Regions from separate parts of the Pseudomonas sp. ADAK13 genome, predicted to be linked through region 1. Evidence: predicted binding sites of a transcription regulator. Region 1 holds the regulator's gene; each other region holds the start of a gene.
The links. The regulator sigma-54, encoded in region 1, starts transcription at its own class of promoters, with help from an activator protein. The targets are predictions, from matches to a motif close to ANTGGCATNNANNTTGCTNT.

Region 2: HKK54_RS01320 (flagellar hook-length control protein FliK) is a predicted target of sigma-54. The motif match lies at 1,955-1,974, and genes of this name have one in related genera.
Region 3: HKK54_RS26450 (circularly permuted type 2 ATP-grasp protein) is a predicted target of sigma-54. The motif match lies at 1,565-1,584, and genes of this name have one in related genera.
Region 4: glnA (glutamate--ammonia ligase) is a predicted target of sigma-54. The motif match lies at 2,681-2,700, and genes of this name have one in related genera.

The regions. Positions count from the first base shown of each region.
Region 1 is NZ_CP052860.1:1,071,525-1,075,946, reverse strand. It holds gene rapZ (RNase adapter RapZ) at 1-722, opposite strand, end outside; gene ptsN (PTS IIA-like nitrogen regulatory protein PtsN) at 725-1,189, opposite strand; gene hpf (ribosome hibernation-promoting factor, HPF/YfiA family) at 1,202-1,507, opposite strand; gene HKK54_RS05120 (RNA polymerase factor sigma-54) at 1,583-3,076, opposite strand; gene lptB (LPS export ABC transporter ATP-binding protein) at 3,261-3,986, opposite strand; gene lptA (lipopolysaccharide transport periplasmic protein LptA) at 3,986-4,422, opposite strand, start outside.
Region 2 is NZ_CP052860.1:285,512-289,933, reverse strand. It holds one part of gene HKK54_RS01325 (IS3 family transposase) at 1-456, shown strand, start outside; one part of gene HKK54_RS01325 (IS3 family transposase) at 456-1,546, shown strand; gene HKK54_RS01320 (flagellar hook-length control protein FliK) at 2,024-3,394, shown strand; gene fliL (flagellar basal body-associated protein FliL) at 3,644-4,144, shown strand; gene fliM (flagellar motor switch protein FliM) at 4,154-4,422, shown strand, end outside.
Region 3 is NZ_CP052860.1:5,742,192-5,746,613, forward strand. It holds gene HKK54_RS26450 (circularly permuted type 2 ATP-grasp protein) at 1-1,374, opposite strand, end outside; gene HKK54_RS26455 (hypothetical protein) at 1,796-2,341, shown strand; gene HKK54_RS26460 (hypothetical protein) at 2,426-2,644, shown strand; gene HKK54_RS26465 (hypothetical protein) at 2,656-2,796, shown strand; gene HKK54_RS26470 (cation:proton antiporter) at 2,803-4,146, opposite strand; gene HKK54_RS26475 (LysR family transcriptional regulator) at 4,204-4,422, opposite strand, start outside.
Region 4 is NZ_CP052860.1:1,863,116-1,867,537, reverse strand. It holds gene glnL (nitrogen regulation protein NR(II)) at 1-152, opposite strand, end outside; gene HKK54_RS08765 (chorismate mutase) at 455-985, opposite strand; gene glnA (glutamate--ammonia ligase) at 1,174-2,580, opposite strand; gene thiI (tRNA uracil 4-sulfurtransferase ThiI) at 2,915-4,369, shown strand.

The DNA.
Region 1 (4,422 bases):
CTGGCCGCAAAACGCGGCAGCCATTTGAGCAGGTAGCTGGAGATATCCTGGAACATCTCCTCTACATCCGGCTGCGCCGCCAAATATTCCGCCACAGGTTCGTCCAGCCCGGACTGATCGCGCAGTTCCGGCTTCCAGTAGGGGTTGGGCAGGCAGCGCACATCAAACACCAGGTCGGCATCCACCGGCATGCCGCGCTTGAAGCCAAACGACTCCACCAGAAACGCGGTGCCCGGCTCCGGCTGATTCAGCAGGCGCAGCTTGATCGCATCGCGCAGTTGATACAGGTTCAGGCTGGTGGTGTTGATCTTGAGGTCGGCCAGGTCAATGATCGGGCCCAGCAGTTTGGTCTCGTCCTCGATGGCTTCTGCCAGCGAGCGATGCGGGCTGCTCAGTGGATGGCGTCGACGGGTTTCGGAGAAGCGCTTGAGCAGGGTTTCTTCGTCGGCGTCCAGGTACAGCACATCGCAGTGGATGTGCTTGGCCCGCACTTCTTCGAGCAGTTCAGGGAAGCGGGAGAGGTGGCTGGGCAGGTTGCGGGCGTCGATCGAGACGGCCACCAGCGGTTGCGCCAACTCGGTATGGATCAGTGCACGTTCCGCCAGTTCCGGCAGCAGGCCGGCGGGCAGGTTGTCGATGCAATAGAAGCCGTTGTCCTCGAGAACATTGAGAGCCGTGCTTTTACCTGAGCCGGAGCGGCCGCTGACGATGATCAAACGCATGATTACTGCCCGTTTTGCTCATCCAGTACAACCTGATAAAGCGCCTCATTGCTGGGAGCGCTGCGCAGTTTGTCGCGTACTTCCTTGCGGTCGAGCATGCTGGCGATCTGCCGAAGCAGTTCCAGGTGCGCATCGGTGGCAGCTTGCGGGACCAGCAGAACGAACAGCAGGTCGACCGGCGCGCCGTCGATGGCGTCGAAATCGATGGGGGCGTCCAGGTGCAGCAGGGCGCTGACTGGAGACTCACAGCCTTGCAGGCGGCAGTGAGGAATGGCGATGCCGTTGCCAAAGCCGGTCGAACCGAGCTTTTCACGGGCGATCAGTGCCTCATACACAGCTTGCGTATCCAGCTCGGGCACTTCGCGGCCGATCAGGTTGGCAATTTGTTCGAGGGCACGCTTTTTACTGCCGCCCGGCACGTTCACGAGGGAACGGCCGGGGGTCAGGATGGTTTCAAGTCGAATCATGGGTGGGGAGTGTTAGCGGCCAGTGCCTTGAAGAAGACTCTGCTGCTTTTCCTTATGCTTTTTGATTTGGCGATCCAGCTTGTCGGTGAGGTCGTCAATGGCAGCATACATATCTGAATGCTCGGCATTGGCGACTACTTCCCCGCCGGGTATACGCAAGGTGGCTTCGATTTTCTGCTTGAGCTTCTCGACAGTCATGATGACTTGCACGTTGGTGATCTTGTCGAAATGCCCCTCAATTCGTTTGAGTTTTTCGCCGATATAGGCGCGCAGCGGTTCGGTCACTTCCAGTTGGTGTCCACTGATGTTGACTTGCATACAGCTTCTCCTTCGTTGCCAGTGCATAAAGCGGCAGGCCGGGGTGCCTGCCACTGGAACGCTATGGCCCGCCCGTCACATCAAACGTTTACGCTCGCTGGAAGGCGCGATCCCGAGGGACTCGCGGTACTTGGCGACGGTTCGACGGGCGACCTGAATGCCTTGTGCCTCCAGTAAACCAGCGATCTTGCTGTCACTCAACGGCTTTTTCTGATTTTCCGCGGCAACCAGTTTTTTGATGATCGCGCGGATCGCCGTGGACGAGCATTCGCCGCCTTCGGAGGTGCTGACATGGCTGGAGAAAAAGTATTTCAGCTCATAAATACCCCGTGGGGTATGCATGAATTTTTGCGTGGTCACCCGGGAAATCGTTGATTCGTGCATGCCCACCGCCTCGGCGATGTCGTGCAGTACCAGCGGCTTCATCGCCTCATCGCCGTATTCCAGGAAGCCGCGCTGGTGCTCGACGATCTGGGTGGCGACTTTCATCAGGGTTTCGTTGCGGCTTTGCAGGCTCTTGATGAACCAGCGGGCTTCCTGCAACTGGTTGCGCATGAAGGTGTTGTCGGCGCTGGTGTCGGCGCGGCGTACAAACCCTGCATATTGCGGGTTGACCCGCAGGCGCGGCACCGATTCCTGGTTCAGCTCCACCAGCCAGCGCTCGTTGTCCTTGCGCACGATCACATCGGGGACGACGTATTCGGCTTCACTGGACTCGATCTGCGAGCCGGGGCGCGGGTTGAGGCTCTGCACCAGCTCGATGATCTGGCGCAGGTCATCTTCCTTGAGCTTCATGCGGCGCATCAGCTGGCTGTAGTCGCGGCTGCCGAGCAAGTCGATGTAGTCGGTGACCAGGCGCTGCGCTTCGGCCAGCCAAGGCGTCTTGGCCGGCAGTTGGCGCAGTTGCAACAGCAGGCACTCGCTGAGGCTGCGGGCGCCGATACCGGCTGGCTCGAATTGCTGGATGCGGTGCAGGACGGCTTCGATTTCGTCCAGTTCGATGTCCAGTTCCGGGTCGAAGGCCTCGAGGATCTCCTCAAGGGTCTCGTCCAGGTAGCCCTGATTGTTGATGCAGTCGATCAGGGTGACGGCGATCAGGCGATCGGTGTCGGACATCGGCGCCAGGTTCAGTTGCCAGAGCAAATGGCTCTGCAGGCTCTCGCCAGCGGAGGTGCGGGTGGTGAAGTCCCACTCGTCATCGTCATTGCTGGGCAGGCTGCTGGCGCTGGTCTGGTAGACGTCTTCCCACGCGGTGTCGACGGGAAGCTCGTTGGGAATGCGTTCGTTCCATTCACCGTCCTCGAGGTTGTCCACCGTGGGGGCGGTTTCCTGGTAGGAGGGTTCCTGTACGTCGGGGTTGGGTTTTTGCTCGATGTTGTCGGCCAGCGGGTCTGCATTATCGAAGTCGTCGCCTTCTTCCTGGCGTTCGAGCATCGGATTGGACTCCAGGGCCTCCTGGATTTCCTGTTGCAGGTCCAGGGTCGACAATTGGAGCAGGCGGATGGCCTGTTGCAGCTGCGGTGTCATCGTCAGCTGCTGGCCCATTCTCAGGACTAGCGATGGTTTCATGGCAGGGGCTTAACACCTTATTCGCCGGCGCAATGCGCCATCCACGACAGGGCGCGTGAGCGCCAAACATAAGCAAATTATATGCCTGATATCGGGGGCTTTGCCTAGAGCGCGGTAACAATAAAAATACTGAGGTTTTTATTGACTCCCGCGCTCCATGGCGAATGGCCTGATACCACCGTGTTTACAGGCGGAACTCGTGACCCAGATACACTTCCTTGACCAGTTCGTTGGCCAGGATAGTGGCAGAGTCACCTTCGGCAATCAGCTGTCCATCGTTGACGATGTAGGCGGTTTCGCAGATATCGAGGGTCTCACGGACGTTGTGGTCGGTGATCAACACACCGATGCCCTTGGCCTTGAGGTGATGGATGATCTGCTTGATGTCGCCGACGGAGATCGGGTCGACACCGGCGAAAGGTTCGTCCAGCAGGATGAACTTCGGCGCAGTGGCCAGGGCACGGGCGATTTCCACGCGACGACGCTCGCCGCCGGAAAGGCTCATGCCGAGGTTGTCGCGAATGTGGTTGATGTGGAATTCCTGCAACAGGCTTTCCAGCTCTTTCTTGCGCCCGGCGCGGTCGAGTTCCTTGCGGGTCTCGAGGATCGCCATGATGTTGTCGGAAACCGACAGTTTGCGGAAGATCGACGCTTCCTGGGGAAGATAGCCGATACCCGCCTGTGCACGACCGTGCATCGGCTGGTGGCTGACGTCCAGGTCGTCGATCAGCACGCGGCCTTGATCGGCCTGAACCAGGCCGACAATCATGTAGAAACAGGTGGTCTTGCCGGCACCGTTGGGGCCGAGCAAGCCGACGATCTGGCCGCTGTCGATCGACAGGCTGACGTCGCGCACGACCTGACGGCTTTTATAGGCCTTGGCCAGATGCTGGGCTTTCAGGGTTGCCATTAATTCGCCTTCTTCGCGTCGGTTTTCGGCGTCGGCTGGGCGGCGTCGGCTTTCTGCTTCGGCTGGATAACCATATCGATGCGCGGCTTCGGCGTGCCGATCTTCGTACCGGTGGCACGACCGGCCTGGGCAATCTGCTTCACCGTGTCATAGACGATTTTTTCGCCGTCAGTGGTGTTGCCGTCATTGATGACCCTGGCCTGATCGATCAGCACGATGCGATTTTGCTGCGCGTGGTACTGGATCGTCTTGCCGTAGCCTTTGACCGGCGTCGGGTCGCCCACTTTTTGCAGCTGTTCGAAATACGCCAGGTTGCCGACCGAAGTGACCACGTCGATATCGCCTGCCGGGGTGCGAGTCAGTGTCACGGTATTACCCGTCACTTTCATCGAGCCTTGAGTGATGATGACGTCGCCGGTGTAGGTCGCAATACCTT
Region 2 (4,422 bases), 790 kb from region 1:
TCTACTCAGATGAACGTAAAGCCGCACTGCTGAAAATGATGCTTCCGCCCCTGAGCCTTTCAGCAGCGGAGGTCGCTCGCCGCGAAGGTTGCAGCGATATGTCTCTCCATTATTGGCGCAAACAAGCTGCTGCCAGAGGAACGCAATTGTCCGACGCTAAACAACCCGCCGAAAATTGGTCAGCCGAATCCAAACTGACGGTCATCATAGAGACCGGTTCGCTGTCGGAACTGGAGATCGGTGAATATTGCCGAAGAAAAGGTATTTTTCCCGAGCAGATTACCGATTGGCGTAATGCGTTTATCGCCAGTAGCACCCAAAAACCAGCTGCGAAAACGGCGAGTTCAGGGCAGTCACGGGATGATAAAAAAAGGATCCGTGAGCTTGAGCGCGAACTACGCCGCAAGGATGCGGCGCTGGCCGAGACGGCGGCGTTACTGGTGCTGAGAAAAAAGCTCAATGCCTACTGGGGGAGCGACGACGAGGACAACTGACCTTGTTGCCAGAACGGTATTTACTCGTTGGTTGGCTCAATGAAGCCATCCTGGCGGGCGCCCGCAGGGCGCCTGCTTGTCAGGAGGTAGGCCTTTCACTGAGGACACTGCAACGCTGGAATTTGCCGGAAGAAATCTTGGCGGATGGGCGCACGACGACGCTCAGGCGGATGCCGAACAACGCACTCAGTGAGCTTGAACGGCAAAGTATCGTGACGCTGTGCAACAGCAAAACCTATGCGCATCTGCCGCCGAGCCAAATCGTGCCACAGCTGGCTGACGAGGGGCGTTACATGGCCTCGGAGGCGACATTTTATCGCGTACTGCACGCGGCAGGTCAGCAGCAACATCGCTCGCGTGCCAAGCGGCCGCATCGTCATGAGGCGCCCACGACTTATGCGGCGACCGCCGCCAATCAAGTGTGGTCATGGGACATCACTTACTTGCCGTCACCGGTTCGCGGAAAGTTTTACTACCTCTATCTGATCGAGGATATCTACAGCCGGAAGGCGGTGGGTTGGGAAGTTTACGAAGCAGAAAGCGGTGAAAAAGCAGCCGCGTTGCTGCAACGAAGCGTGACTCAGGAAAAGTGTTGGCTCCAGCCGTTGGTGCTTCACTCGGACAACGGTGCGCCGATGAAATCGTTAACGCTACTAACCAAGATGTACGACTTGGGCATCACGCCGTCTCGCGGTAGACCACGGGTCAGTAACGACAACCCGTACTCGGAATCGTTGTTCAGAACGCTGAAATACTGCCCGCAGTGGCCGCAGGACGGGTTTTCCAGCCTGGATGAGGCGCGTATCTGGGTAAGGAATTTTATGACCTGGTACAACACCGTGCACCGTCATAGTCGGATCCGCTTCGTGACACCCGCTCAACGTCACGAAGGGAAAGACCGGGAAATCTTGGCTCGCCGAGATGCGGTATACAGGCAAGCCAGAGAGAGAAGACCGGAAAGATGGTCAGGTGAGACACGCAACTGGAACCCTATCGGGACGGTGTATCTGAACCCTGAAAGGGAGCTGACAGTGGTAATAAAAGCCGCGTAGTACGACGATGAGCGCGACAACTACCTTGAAAAACGCCGCGTGCCCGCTTTTGATTTTGATCTTGCCTTTGCTTCACACCACTCAAGCCGGCCTGTAGGCCGCTGTGTTTTTGATCTGCTTTTGATCTTGATCTTAGGCGCCCCGTTAAACCACGCTGGCCGAACGCAGGTAGTACGGAGCGGGTAAACCGGCAGGACGCCGGTTTAGCCGCGACGGGGCAGGGACGCCCCGTCGCGGCGGCCCGCGGAGTACTACCGGAGTTGAGGGCACACCGAGCCTGAGCGAGGTGCCGAGTGGTGGGGCAAGAGCGTTTTGCTTACTTTTGCGCTGTTCAAAAGTGAGCCGCTGTAAGAGCGGAACCAATAGCGGCCCTAACCCAAACAACGGATATACACACCAAACCCAAAAGCTGGCCCAACTCTTGCTCTACCTCCTGTAACCGCACCCTCGACCCCTGTGCGGCGGAGACTCTTATATATGGCAATCACCCCGAATTCGCTCCTTCAGGCGGCCCCTGCGGCCAAGCCTCAAGCGCCCGCTGCCAATCCACCGGCAGTGGCTGCGGACCCGCGGGACAAGGCCCCGGGCTTCGCTCAGGTGTTCGCCAACCAGGCCTCCACGCCTGCGGCAAAACCCACCGACACCACCACCAGATCCACCCGCGACAAGCCTGCGGACAGCAGCGCAAAGCCCGCCGCCAACAACGACAAGCCTGCCGCCGGCACCCCATCGGTTGCCGATAACGGCAAGACTTTGCCTGCCACCCCGCCGGCCAAGTCCGACCCCCCGGACACCACCGCTAAGGCTGACGACACGGCGCCTGCAGACGACCCGACCCTGGCCCAGCAACCCCCGGTTGACCCCACCGTCGACCCGGCGCTTGTGGCGGCGGTCGTCCCCGTTCCCGTTCCCGCAGCGCCGGCGCCCGTCGAGACGCCGGCACCGGCGGCAGCGAAAGATGACAAGGCCCAACCCGTGGTGGCACCTGCGGTGGCCGCGACCGACGACGCCAAGCCCGCCTTCGACCCCGAGGCCGATCCGCTGGACGCCATGCCCGCCGTGCGCCTGGCCATGGAGCAGGGCGGACACGTTTCCGCCAGCAGCCAAACCCCGGCAAAAACCGCCCCGGCCCCGACCCAGGATCAGCCGACCGCCGCGCAAAACTTCGCCACGGGCCTGGCCAATATGGTCGATCAGCAAGCGGCCAAGGACAGCACCGACCAGGGCGGCGACAAAGCCTTTACCGGCCTGATCGACGGCGGCCTCAAGGACCTGAAGGACGCCAGCAGCGACACCCGTGTCGATGACTTTGCCAACCGTCTCGCCGCGCTGACCCAGGCTGCCACGCCGAAAACCGCGAATGCCTTGCCGCCGGTCGCCAACGCGCCATTGGCCATGCACCAGAGCGGCTGGACGGATGAGGTGGTGAACCGGGTCATGTACTTGTCCAGCGCCAACCTCAAGTCGGCCGAAATCCAGTTGCAGCCTGCTGAACTGGGCCGCCTGGACATCAGCGTGAAAATGTCCGCCGACCAACAGGCGCAGGTCACCTTCATGAGCGGCCACGCGGTGGTGCGTGAAGCCCTGGAAAGCCAGTCGGGACGCCTGCGGGAGATGTTCGCCCAGCAGGGCATGGGCCAGGTCGACGTCAACGTGTCCGACCAGTCCCGTGGCTGGCAGGGTCAACAGGGCCAGGACCAGCAACAGCAGAACCAGGCCCGCGGCGTCAGTGGCAGTGGCGGGCGGGGTGATGGGGCTGATGGCGGCGGTGTCGGTGAAGTGGCTGAAGTCGCAGCGCCGGTTGTGCAGTCCGTGATCGGCTCCAGCGCGGTGGACTATTACGCCTGATCTGAAGAGTGGCCTTATTTCCAGTTGGAATCGGGTCATGTGAGAGCTGGCTTGCCTGCGATAGCGGTGGGTCAGCAATCAAGATATCGCCTGGCAGGGCCTCATCGCAGGCAAGCCAGCTCCCACAGTTAATCGGCGTTGTGAGTAAGAGCACCTCACTCTTCCCGTTTGAACAGACAACTCTGGCATAACACTTGCTCTTGCCTTTCCCCAGAACTATGAATCCCCGAATAGTGACGGATTATTGGCATGGCGAAGAGCGACGACGTAGCAAAAGCACCCGCAGGCAAGGGCAAGCTCAAGCTTATCCTGCTGATTGTTCTGGGCTTGTTCCTGGCGATCGGCGTGTCCGTGGGGGCTACCTGGTACTTCATGCACAGTGCCGCAAGCAAACCGGCAGCGACTGCCGAGATCAACCCCAACGTCAAGCAACCGGCAATCTTCGAGCCGATGCTTCCGGCGTTTGTCGCCAACTTCAATCAGAACGGCCGCCAACGCTACCTGCAGGTGAGCATTACCCTGCTGGCGCGTAACCAGGCAGACCTGGATGCCCTCAAGGTGCACATGCCAGTGATCCGCAACAACCTGGTGATGCTGTTCTCTGCCCAGCCCTTCGACACCCTCGCCACCCCGGTGGGCCAGGAAATGCTGCGCCAGAAGGTCACTGCCAGTGTGCAGGAAGTGGCCCAGAAGGAAGTCGGCAAACCTGTGATCGAGCAGGTGCTCTTCACTAATTTCGTATTGCAGTAGGATCACGACATGGCCGTGCAGGACCTGCTGTCCCAGGATGAAATCGATGCGCTGCTCCATGGCGTCGACGATGGTCTGGTACAGACCGAAATGGCTGCCGAGCCCGGCAGCGTCAAAAGCTACGACCTGACCAGCCAGGATCGCATCGTCCGTGGACGCATGCCGACCCTGGAAATGATCAACGAACGGTTTGCCCGTTACACCCGCATCAGCATGTTCAACATGCTGCGCCGCTCGGCGGACGTGGCGGTGGGCGGCGTGCAGGTGATGAAGTTCGG
Region 3 (4,422 bases), 2.6 Mb from region 1:
GCCTTGCGACGAGTTGACGATCAATGAGCCTTCGCGCAGTGCCACGCGGGTCAAGCCACCGGGCACCAGGCGGGTTTCCTTGCCCGAAAGCACGAATGGCCGCAGGTCAATATGCCGGGGCGCGATGCCGTTTTCGACAAAGGTCGGGCAGGTGGACAGGCTCAAGGTCGGTTGGGCGATGTAGGCGTGGGGGCGGGCCTTAATGCGTTGACGGAAGTCCTCGATCTCGGCGGCGCTGGAAGCGGGGCCCACCAGCATGCCGTAACCGCCGGAGCCCTGGGTTTCCTTGACCACCAGTTCCGGCAGGTGCGCGAGGACGTGGGACAACTCGTCCGGCTTGCGGCACTGGAAGGTCGGCACGTTTTGCAGGATCGGCTCTTCATCCAGGTAGAAACGGATCATCTCCGGCACATACGGGTAGATCGACTTGTCGTCCGCCACGCCGGTGCCGATGGCGTTCGCCAGCACCACGTTGCCCGCACAATAGGCCGCCACCAGCCCCGGGACGCCGAGCATCGAGTCCGGGTTGAAAGCCTGCGGGTCGAGGAAGGCGTCGTCGATGCGACGGTAGATCACATCAACGGCCTTGGGGCCATCGGTGGTGCGCATGAACACCTTGAGGTCGTGCACGAACAGGTCGGCGCCTTCCACCAGCTCCACGCCCATTTCCCGGGCCAGGAACGCATGTTCAAAAAACGCGCTGTTGAAGCGGCCCGGCGTCAGCACCACCACATTCGGGTTGTCGAGGCGGCTGGAGCTTTTCAGGGTCTTGAGCAACAGGTTGGGGTAGTGGTCCACCGGGGCGATGCGCTGCTTGGCGAATACCTCGGGGAACAGGCGCATCATCATCTTGCGGTCTTCGAGCATGTAGCTCACGCCGCTGGGGGTGCGCAGGTTGTCTTCGAGCACGTAGTAAGTGCCGTCGCCATCGCGAACCAGGTCGACCCCGGAAATGTGCGAGTAGATATCGCGGTGCAGGTCCAGGCCGACCATGGCCTTCTGGTAACCCTCGTTACCCAGCACCTGATCGGCAGGGATGATTCCGGCCTTGATGATGCGTTGGTCGTGGTAGATGTCGGCAAGGAACATGTTCAATGCATTGACCCGCTGGATACAGCCGCGCTCGATGACGCTCCACTCACTGGCGGGGATGCTGCGGGGGATGATGTCGAAGGGGATCAGGCGCTCGGTGTCTTGCTCGTCGCCATACAGGGTGAAGGTGATCCCGGCGCGGTGAAACAGCAGGTCGGCTTCACGGCGGCGCTGGGCCAGCAGTTCTGGCGGCGTATTGGCCAGCCAGCGGGAGAATTCCTGATAGTGCGCACGGCAAACGCCTTGTGCGTCATTCATTTCATCAAAGAAAGATCGAGCCATTCCAATTACCTTGTCAGTGCCGGGACTAACTGCGCTTTGGCACTGCCGCTTTAGAAAACGCATTTTTTTATGAGCCCGTGGCTGATGGTGCCAACAGGCCTGGTCCTTACTTTCTTTTGGGGTGGGCTCTGGGTCGGGGGGTAACGATTGCTCCTGTATTCAGGCGGGGCAGGTGAATGATTGAAGGAATAAAGCAATGCCTGTGCCATCCACCCGTAGCGACTCCCCTGTGGCGAGGGAGCTTGCTCCCGCTGGGGTGCGAAGCGCCCCCAGGAAGCAGGCCGGCTAAGCAGTCCAATGCGAGCAAGCGCCCTCGCCACATAGAGCACTCGATTGCCTCAAAACGGTGCATCGATTACTTGAACTTTGCACCAGCGCGGTTCTTCTAACGGGCTTCAAATACCTGCGTGGAGCACTGATCGTGCCCAGAATCATTTCCCCACAGAACCCTGAGTCGGCCGTGACCGACCACAGCGAACACTCCGCAAAGATGTTCGGTTCACCCAAGGACCGCCTCGACTTCTACCGGCGCGAGATCCAGTACGAAACCAGCATCCTGGCTAACCGCACCGACGCCTACCTCACGGCGCAGTCGTTCCTGGTGATCGCCTTTGTGTCCGGCATGGGCAACCTCAACCCGGAATGGGGCAAGCTGTTCACCCTGGTGGTGCCGGTGTTCCTGGCGATGCTGGGCATCCTCAGTTCCCTCAACGCCTGGCCGGGCATTCGGGCGGCCTACGACATCATTGACCACTGGCACTACAAGCAAAGCGAACTGCTGCGCAGTGAACCGGTGATGGGCCTGGCGTATGACGAGTCGCCGCTGTTCAGCGAGACGGAGTCCTCCCACAAGGGCTATCGCAAGTCGCTGTTGTTCTCGATGCGTGCACCCTGGTTGTTCATGGTGTTCTGGGTGATCCTGGGGGCCTATGCGTTCTATATCCAGGTCGACAACCCGGGTTCCTAGGGAATCGGAATGAACTTCCACCCGGCGTGCGGCGCCTTACGTTTACGCAGGGCACGTTTCCCCAAGATCTGCGAAGAGGTGACCATGAACGCAACCGATAAAGATGACCCGCAAGTCAGCGGCCGCAATGACCCCGCCATCGACGGCGGTGAGCCGGCACCGGGTACAGCGGCCGACGCGCCGAAAGACCCAACGCCTGACGCCGACCCCAAGGCGGCAGAAAACGACTACAGTCCAGACTTCAAGCCCGAGCGCGAGCCCAAGCCTGAAACCGATGCCGATATCGATACTCAAGGCGGTTAGAGGAGACGGTCATGTCAGTTGAAATAGACGAAGACGATGAGCTCAATGACCCGGGCAATGAAGACCCGGGCTCACTGATGGATGATGCCGAAGTTCCGCTTAACGACTTGGATGATGCCGCCGACGTCGGCAACACCGAAAACCAGGAATAACCTTCATTATTGTGCCTGGGCGCGTCGTTCATACCACGCCAGCATCGGCTGTGTGCTGAGGCCATGAACGATGATGCTCAGGGCAATGACTGACAGTGTCAGGTTCACCGCAACGGCGCTGCTGGTGCCCACCAACCCATGGTTGATGGCGTAGAACAGGTAGTAAATGCTGCCGATCCCGCGAATCCCGAACCAGCCCACCAGCCCGCGCTGATTGCGATCCAGCAGGCTGCCCCAGGGCACCGACAACACGCTGAGCGGGCGAATCACGCAAAACAGCAAACCGCCCACCGCCAGCGCCCGCCAGTCCCAGTGACTGACCAGCACCACGCCCAGCAGGGTCACCAGAAACACTTCCATCGAACGCTCCACCAGGCCGCCAAACGCGAGCATGTCGCCCATCATGACGCCGGCAGCGATCTGCGTGTCTTGCAACTGCCCGAGGTCACCGTGCAATGCGTGCTCCGGCTCCACTTCCATATGGCCCACTAACGGCTTTGCCAAATGTTCGGCAGGGGTTTGTGAGTTGCCGGTGGACTTGAACTCTGCCTGGCGCAGGCCGAGGCCGGCGGCAAATACCGACAGAAAGCCATAGCCGCCGATGGCCTCGGCCACCACATAGGCCAGGGCGATCAGGGCCAGCGTCAGGTAGTCATTCGGGGAGAGGGTGCTGTCGGCATTGGTGATGCGCATCTTGAGGGTCAGCCGGCCGATGCCCCGGGCCATCCAATAACCGGTCAACAAGCCGGCCGGCACCGCCCACAGCAGGTTTTTCAGGACCCACCCGCCAAGCCAGTCACCGTCGAACCCACCGTGCTGCATGAACATCAGCGCGAAGATCACAAACGGGAAGGCGGTGCCATCGTTCAAGCCGGCCTCGCCGGAGAGGCCGAAGCGCAGTGCGTCATAGTCCTGAGCGTTATTGACCTGCACCAGGCCCGCGAGCACCGGATCGGTGGGCGCGAGAATCGCCCCCACCAACAGCGAAACGCCCCACGACAACCCCAGCAGCCAATGCAGTACCAGGCACGTCCCGAGTATGGTCAGGAGCATGACCGGACCGGCCATGCCAAACGCAATGCGCCAGGTTCGATGCTTGAGGGGCAGGCGCAGCTTCAAGCCGCTGACAAACAGCGAAAACAGCACCGCGACCTCCGTCAGGTGTTCCATCCAGCGGGCGGAGTCCTTGATGTCCAAGTGCAGCAGGTCCGCGCCCAGCGGGCCAATACCCACGCCAAGCAACAGGCACACCGCCGAGGTGGTGACCGGCATCCAGCGCAGGTAGGAGGAGGTGAGGGCGAGGGTGAGCAACACCGCGCCGAGTACGGCCATCCATAGAATAAAAGTCATCGGGTGTGCACCGGGCCGTGGTCTGTCCAGGTTTGAGGACCACGGCCGGGCCCAGGTTCAATGTGATTCCAACAACTGTGAACCGATGGTTTTCACACGGATCATGTCTATCAACTGCCGCAACCCTGGATGAGACTGACGCCGGCTGGGGTAATACATGCACAGTGGCGCGCCGATGCAGGCCCAGTCGGGCAGCACTTCCACCAGGCGGCCGTCTGCCAGTTCCGATAACACGCGATTCTCCAGGCAGTAGGCGATACCCACGCCTTGCAGGGC
Region 4 (4,422 bases), 790 kb from region 1:
ATGAATTGCCCATGGCTGCGCTGTCCGCTGATGGCCAGCAGCATCTCCGCCGCCGGGTTCATGTACTCAAGACGAAGTTCGTCATTGAGCAGAATGGTCGCGGTGGTCAGGTTGTCGAGTAGCAGGCGGTGCAGTGCGTCGCTGATGGTCATTAGGACCTCTTTTGGAGCAAGGCGCGGGCTTGAGGCACACGCTGATACAAGGAAAATGCAAAAACCAAACCAAAGCTCCGAAAAGAAGCGTTAAAGCCCTGAAATGGGGGCTTAAGGCGCGAAACTGTGGCGTTCTGCCAGCTTCAGCGGGAAGTTTCGAACCAAAATGGGTTGTGTAAGTGGGAAGGGTGCAGCGTATCGCACCAATATAGTGCGGTTTGTAGGGGCTGGCTTGCCGGCGATGCAGGCGGCTCGGTTTATCAGGGAGTCTGGGTGCGATCCCATCGCCGGCAAGCCGGCTCCTACAAGAGGCACAGCTCGGCGGTGGCGCGGATCATCGCCAGTTGGTGCAGCGCGTCTTTGGCAGGCGCGTGATTAGCCTGGGCCAGCCATTGCGGACACTGCGGGTTGGTGCGTTCCGGGGTGAAGTCCGCCAGCTGTTGCAGCAGGCGTTTTTGCAGCAGGTCCAGTTCAGGGCGGATCTGGCCGACCAAATCAGGGCGCGGGTCGTTGGGCGCCTTGCCTTTCAGCTGCCAATCGGACAAGTGGGCGTACTGCACCAGTTTGTTCGCCTCGATCTGGGCCGAGAAAAACTGCTCGGCCTGCGCCGGTGCCAGTTTGTAGCTCGGGGCCTGGGCCACGACGCTGGCGATCACGTCCTGTTCCCGCGCACGGTCCTCAACCGGCTTGTGGCTGTCCCATTTGCTCAGGGCCACCTGGTCGGCGATCGCCAGGCGTTCGGCGATGCTGTCGAGTAGCGGGGCGAGGGTGGGTGGTGCGGCCAATACATTGGCGCTGATAGCCAGCAAGATGAGCCCAAGTTTGAGTTTCAAGGCAGATCCCTCTTCTGTAGGAGCGAGCTTGCTCGCGATGGTCGTTAACGATAACCCGTAAATATTGAAGAAATGCGGCGTCCTTGAGTTTTTCGCGGGCAAGCCCGCTTCCACAGGGTTTTGCGGGCAAAAAAAGACCTCCCGAAGGAGGCCTTTTTCATCACGCCACGTTAAGCAGCGCTACCGGATCAGCAGCTGTAGTACAGCTCGTATTCCAGTGGGTGTACGAAGGTGCGGACCTTGATTTCTTCTTCGCTTTTCAGGGCGATGTAGGCATCGATAAAGTCGTCGCTGAACACGCCGCCTTTGGTCAGGAACGCACGGCCCTTGTCCAGCTCTTCCAGGGCTTCTTTCAGGCTGCCGCACACTTGTGGGATCTCTTTGGCCTCTTCAGGCGGCAGGTCGTACAAGTTTTTGTCGGCGGCGTCGCCAGGGTGGATCTTGTTCTGGATACCGTCCAGGCCGGCCATTACCAGGGCAGCGAAGGCCAGGTACGGGTTGGCTGCCGGATCCGGGAAGCGGGCTTCGATACGGCGAGCGCGAGGGCTGGACACGTAAGGAATACGGATCGAAGCGGAACGGTTGCGAGCCGAGTAAGCCAGCATCACTGGAGCTTCGAAACCTGGGACCAGACGCTTGTAGGAGTTGGTCGACGGGTTGGTGAAGCCGTTCAGGGCCTTACCGTGCTTGATGATACCGCCGATGAAGTACAGGGCAGTGTCGGACAGGCCGGCATAACCTTCGCCAGCGAAGGTGTTCTTGCCTTCTTTGGCGATGGACAGGTGAACGTGCATACCCGAACCGTTATCGCCGTACAGAGGCTTAGGCATGAAGGTAGCGGTACGGCCGTAGGCATCAGCCACGTTGTGTACGCAGTACTTCAGGGTCTGAACTTCGTCAGCCTTGGCCACCAGGGTGTTGAATTTCACACCGATTTCGTTCTGGCCGGCAGTCGCCACTTCGTGGTGGTGAACTTCGATGACCAGGCCCATTTCTTCCATGGCGTTGCACATGGAGGTACGGATTTCGTGGTCGTGGTCGAACGGAGGAACCGGGAAGTAGCCGCCTTTGATACCTGGACGGTGGCCTTTGTTGCCGCCTTCCACGTCCTGGTCGGACATCCACGAACCTTGTTCGGAGAAGATTTTGAACATGGAGCCAGAGATGTCGGACTTGAACTTGACCGAATCAAAGATGAAGAATTCTGGTTCCGGACCTACGAATACGGTGTCGCCGATACCGGTCGACTTCAGGTATTCCTCGGCACGCTTGGCGATCGCACGTGGGTCACGGTCGTAGCCTTGCATGGTCGAAGGCTCGATCACGTCGCAGACGATGATCAGCGTTGGGTCTTCGGTGAACGGGTCGAGTACGGCGGTGCTGTCGTCCGGCATCAGGATCATGTCGGAAGCTTCGATGCCTTTCCAGCCGGCAATGGAGGAGCCGTCGAACATTTTGCCTTCTTCGAAGAAGGCGTCATCCAGCGCGTCGCGAGCCGGCATGGTCACGTGGTGCTGAGTGCCTTTTGTGTCCGTGAAGCGCAGATCAATCCATTTGACGTCATGATCTTTGATGAGTTGAACCGACTTCGACATAGTGTCCTCCGGGTGGCTTCGGGCTGGGGTAGTGGAGTTAGCCCTTAGAATGTGGGTGATGCCGGCGCGAATACTCGACCAAGGCAACCTGCCTCACAAGAGAGCAAATTGCATGCCAGTGCCCCGACATGGGTTTTTTGCCACAAAAACGCCCCTATAAAGGTGCAATCCGCTGAAACGGAATAAATTGCGCACCGCAATGTAGCGTGATTTTTCATTAATGACCCGTTTTGGTGCGCGAAAGGTCGATTGCATATTAACTGGTTAAACCTTGAGCGATTTCCGCTATAATCCGCGCCCCCCTTTTTCGGCTGGGCCTGCGCGCGCTGTTTTCATGAAATTAATCGTTAAAGTCTTCCCCGAGATCACCATCAAGAGCCGACCGGTACGGATGCGTTTCATCCGTCAATTGGCCAAGAACATCCGTGCCGTGCTCCGCGATCTGGACCCGGCTGTGGTGGTGAACGGTGTGTGGGACAATCTCGAGCTGGAAACCCGCCTGACCGACCCCAAGGCCTTGAAGGACATGACCGAGCGCCTGAGCTGCGTGCCGGGCATCGCGCATTTCCTGCAAGTCGACGAGTACCCGCTGGGCGACTTCGACGACATCACCGAAAAGTGCAAACAGCACTACGGTGATGTGCTGGCAGGCAAGGTGTTTTCGGTGCGTTGCAAACGTGCCGGCAAGCATCCGTTCAGCTCCATGGATGTCGAGAAATACGTTGGCAGCAAGCTGCGTCGCGAGTGCGGCGCAGCCGGAATTTCCCTGAAAGAGCCGCAAATTGAAGTGCGGATGGAAATTCGCGACCAACGGTTGTTTGTGATCCACAGCCAGCACGACAGCATCGGCGGCTACCCGCTGGGCGCCCTGGAACAGACCCTGGTATTGATGTCCGGCGGTTTCGATTCCACCGTTGCGGCCTACCAGATCATGCGCCGCGGGCTGATGAGCCACTTCTGCTTCTTTAACCTGGGCGGGCGTGCACACGAATTGGGCGTGATGGAAGTCGCGCATTACATCTGGAAGAAGTACGGCAGCTCGCAACGGGTGCTCTTTGTCAGCGTACCGTTCGAGGAAGTCCTGGGAGAAATTCTCGGGAAAGTCGATAACAGTCATATGGGCGTAGTATTGAAGCGTATGATGTTGCGCGCTGCGTCCCGAATCGCGGATCGGCTGGAAATCGACGCACTGGTGACCGGTGAAGCGATTTCCCAGGTGTCCAGCCAGACCCTGCCGAACCTGTCGTTGATCGACTCTGTGACCGAGAAGCTGGTATTGCGCCCGCTGATCGCCAGTCACAAGCAAGACATCATCGACCTGGCGACCCAGATCGGCACGGCGGATTTCGCCAAGCACATGCCGGAATATTGCGGGGTCATCTCGGTGAACCCCAAGACCCACGCCAAGCGCAACCGCGTGGAGTACGAAGAACAACAGTTCGACATGGCGGTTCTCGAGCGTGCGCTGGAGAACGCCAAACTGGTGCCGATCGATCGGGTTATCGACGAATTGGGCCAGGATTTGCAGATCGAAGAAGTCAGCGAGGCTCTGGCCGGTCAGATCATCATCGACATCCGTCACCCGGATGCCGCTGAAGATGAGCCGCTGGAAATCGCTGGCATCGACGTACAAACGCTGCCGTTCTATGCATTGAATGCGCGTTTCAAGGAACTGGATGACAGCCGTCAGTACCTGTTGTATTGCGACAAAGGCGTGATGAGTCGCCTGCATGCCCACCATTTGCTCAGTGAGGGGCATGCCAATGTGCGCGTTTATCGACCGAGCTAAGAGCCCGGGGCTGTTTGCCTGTGGCCTGCGTCACCGGCCCCCCGACTCTGCCG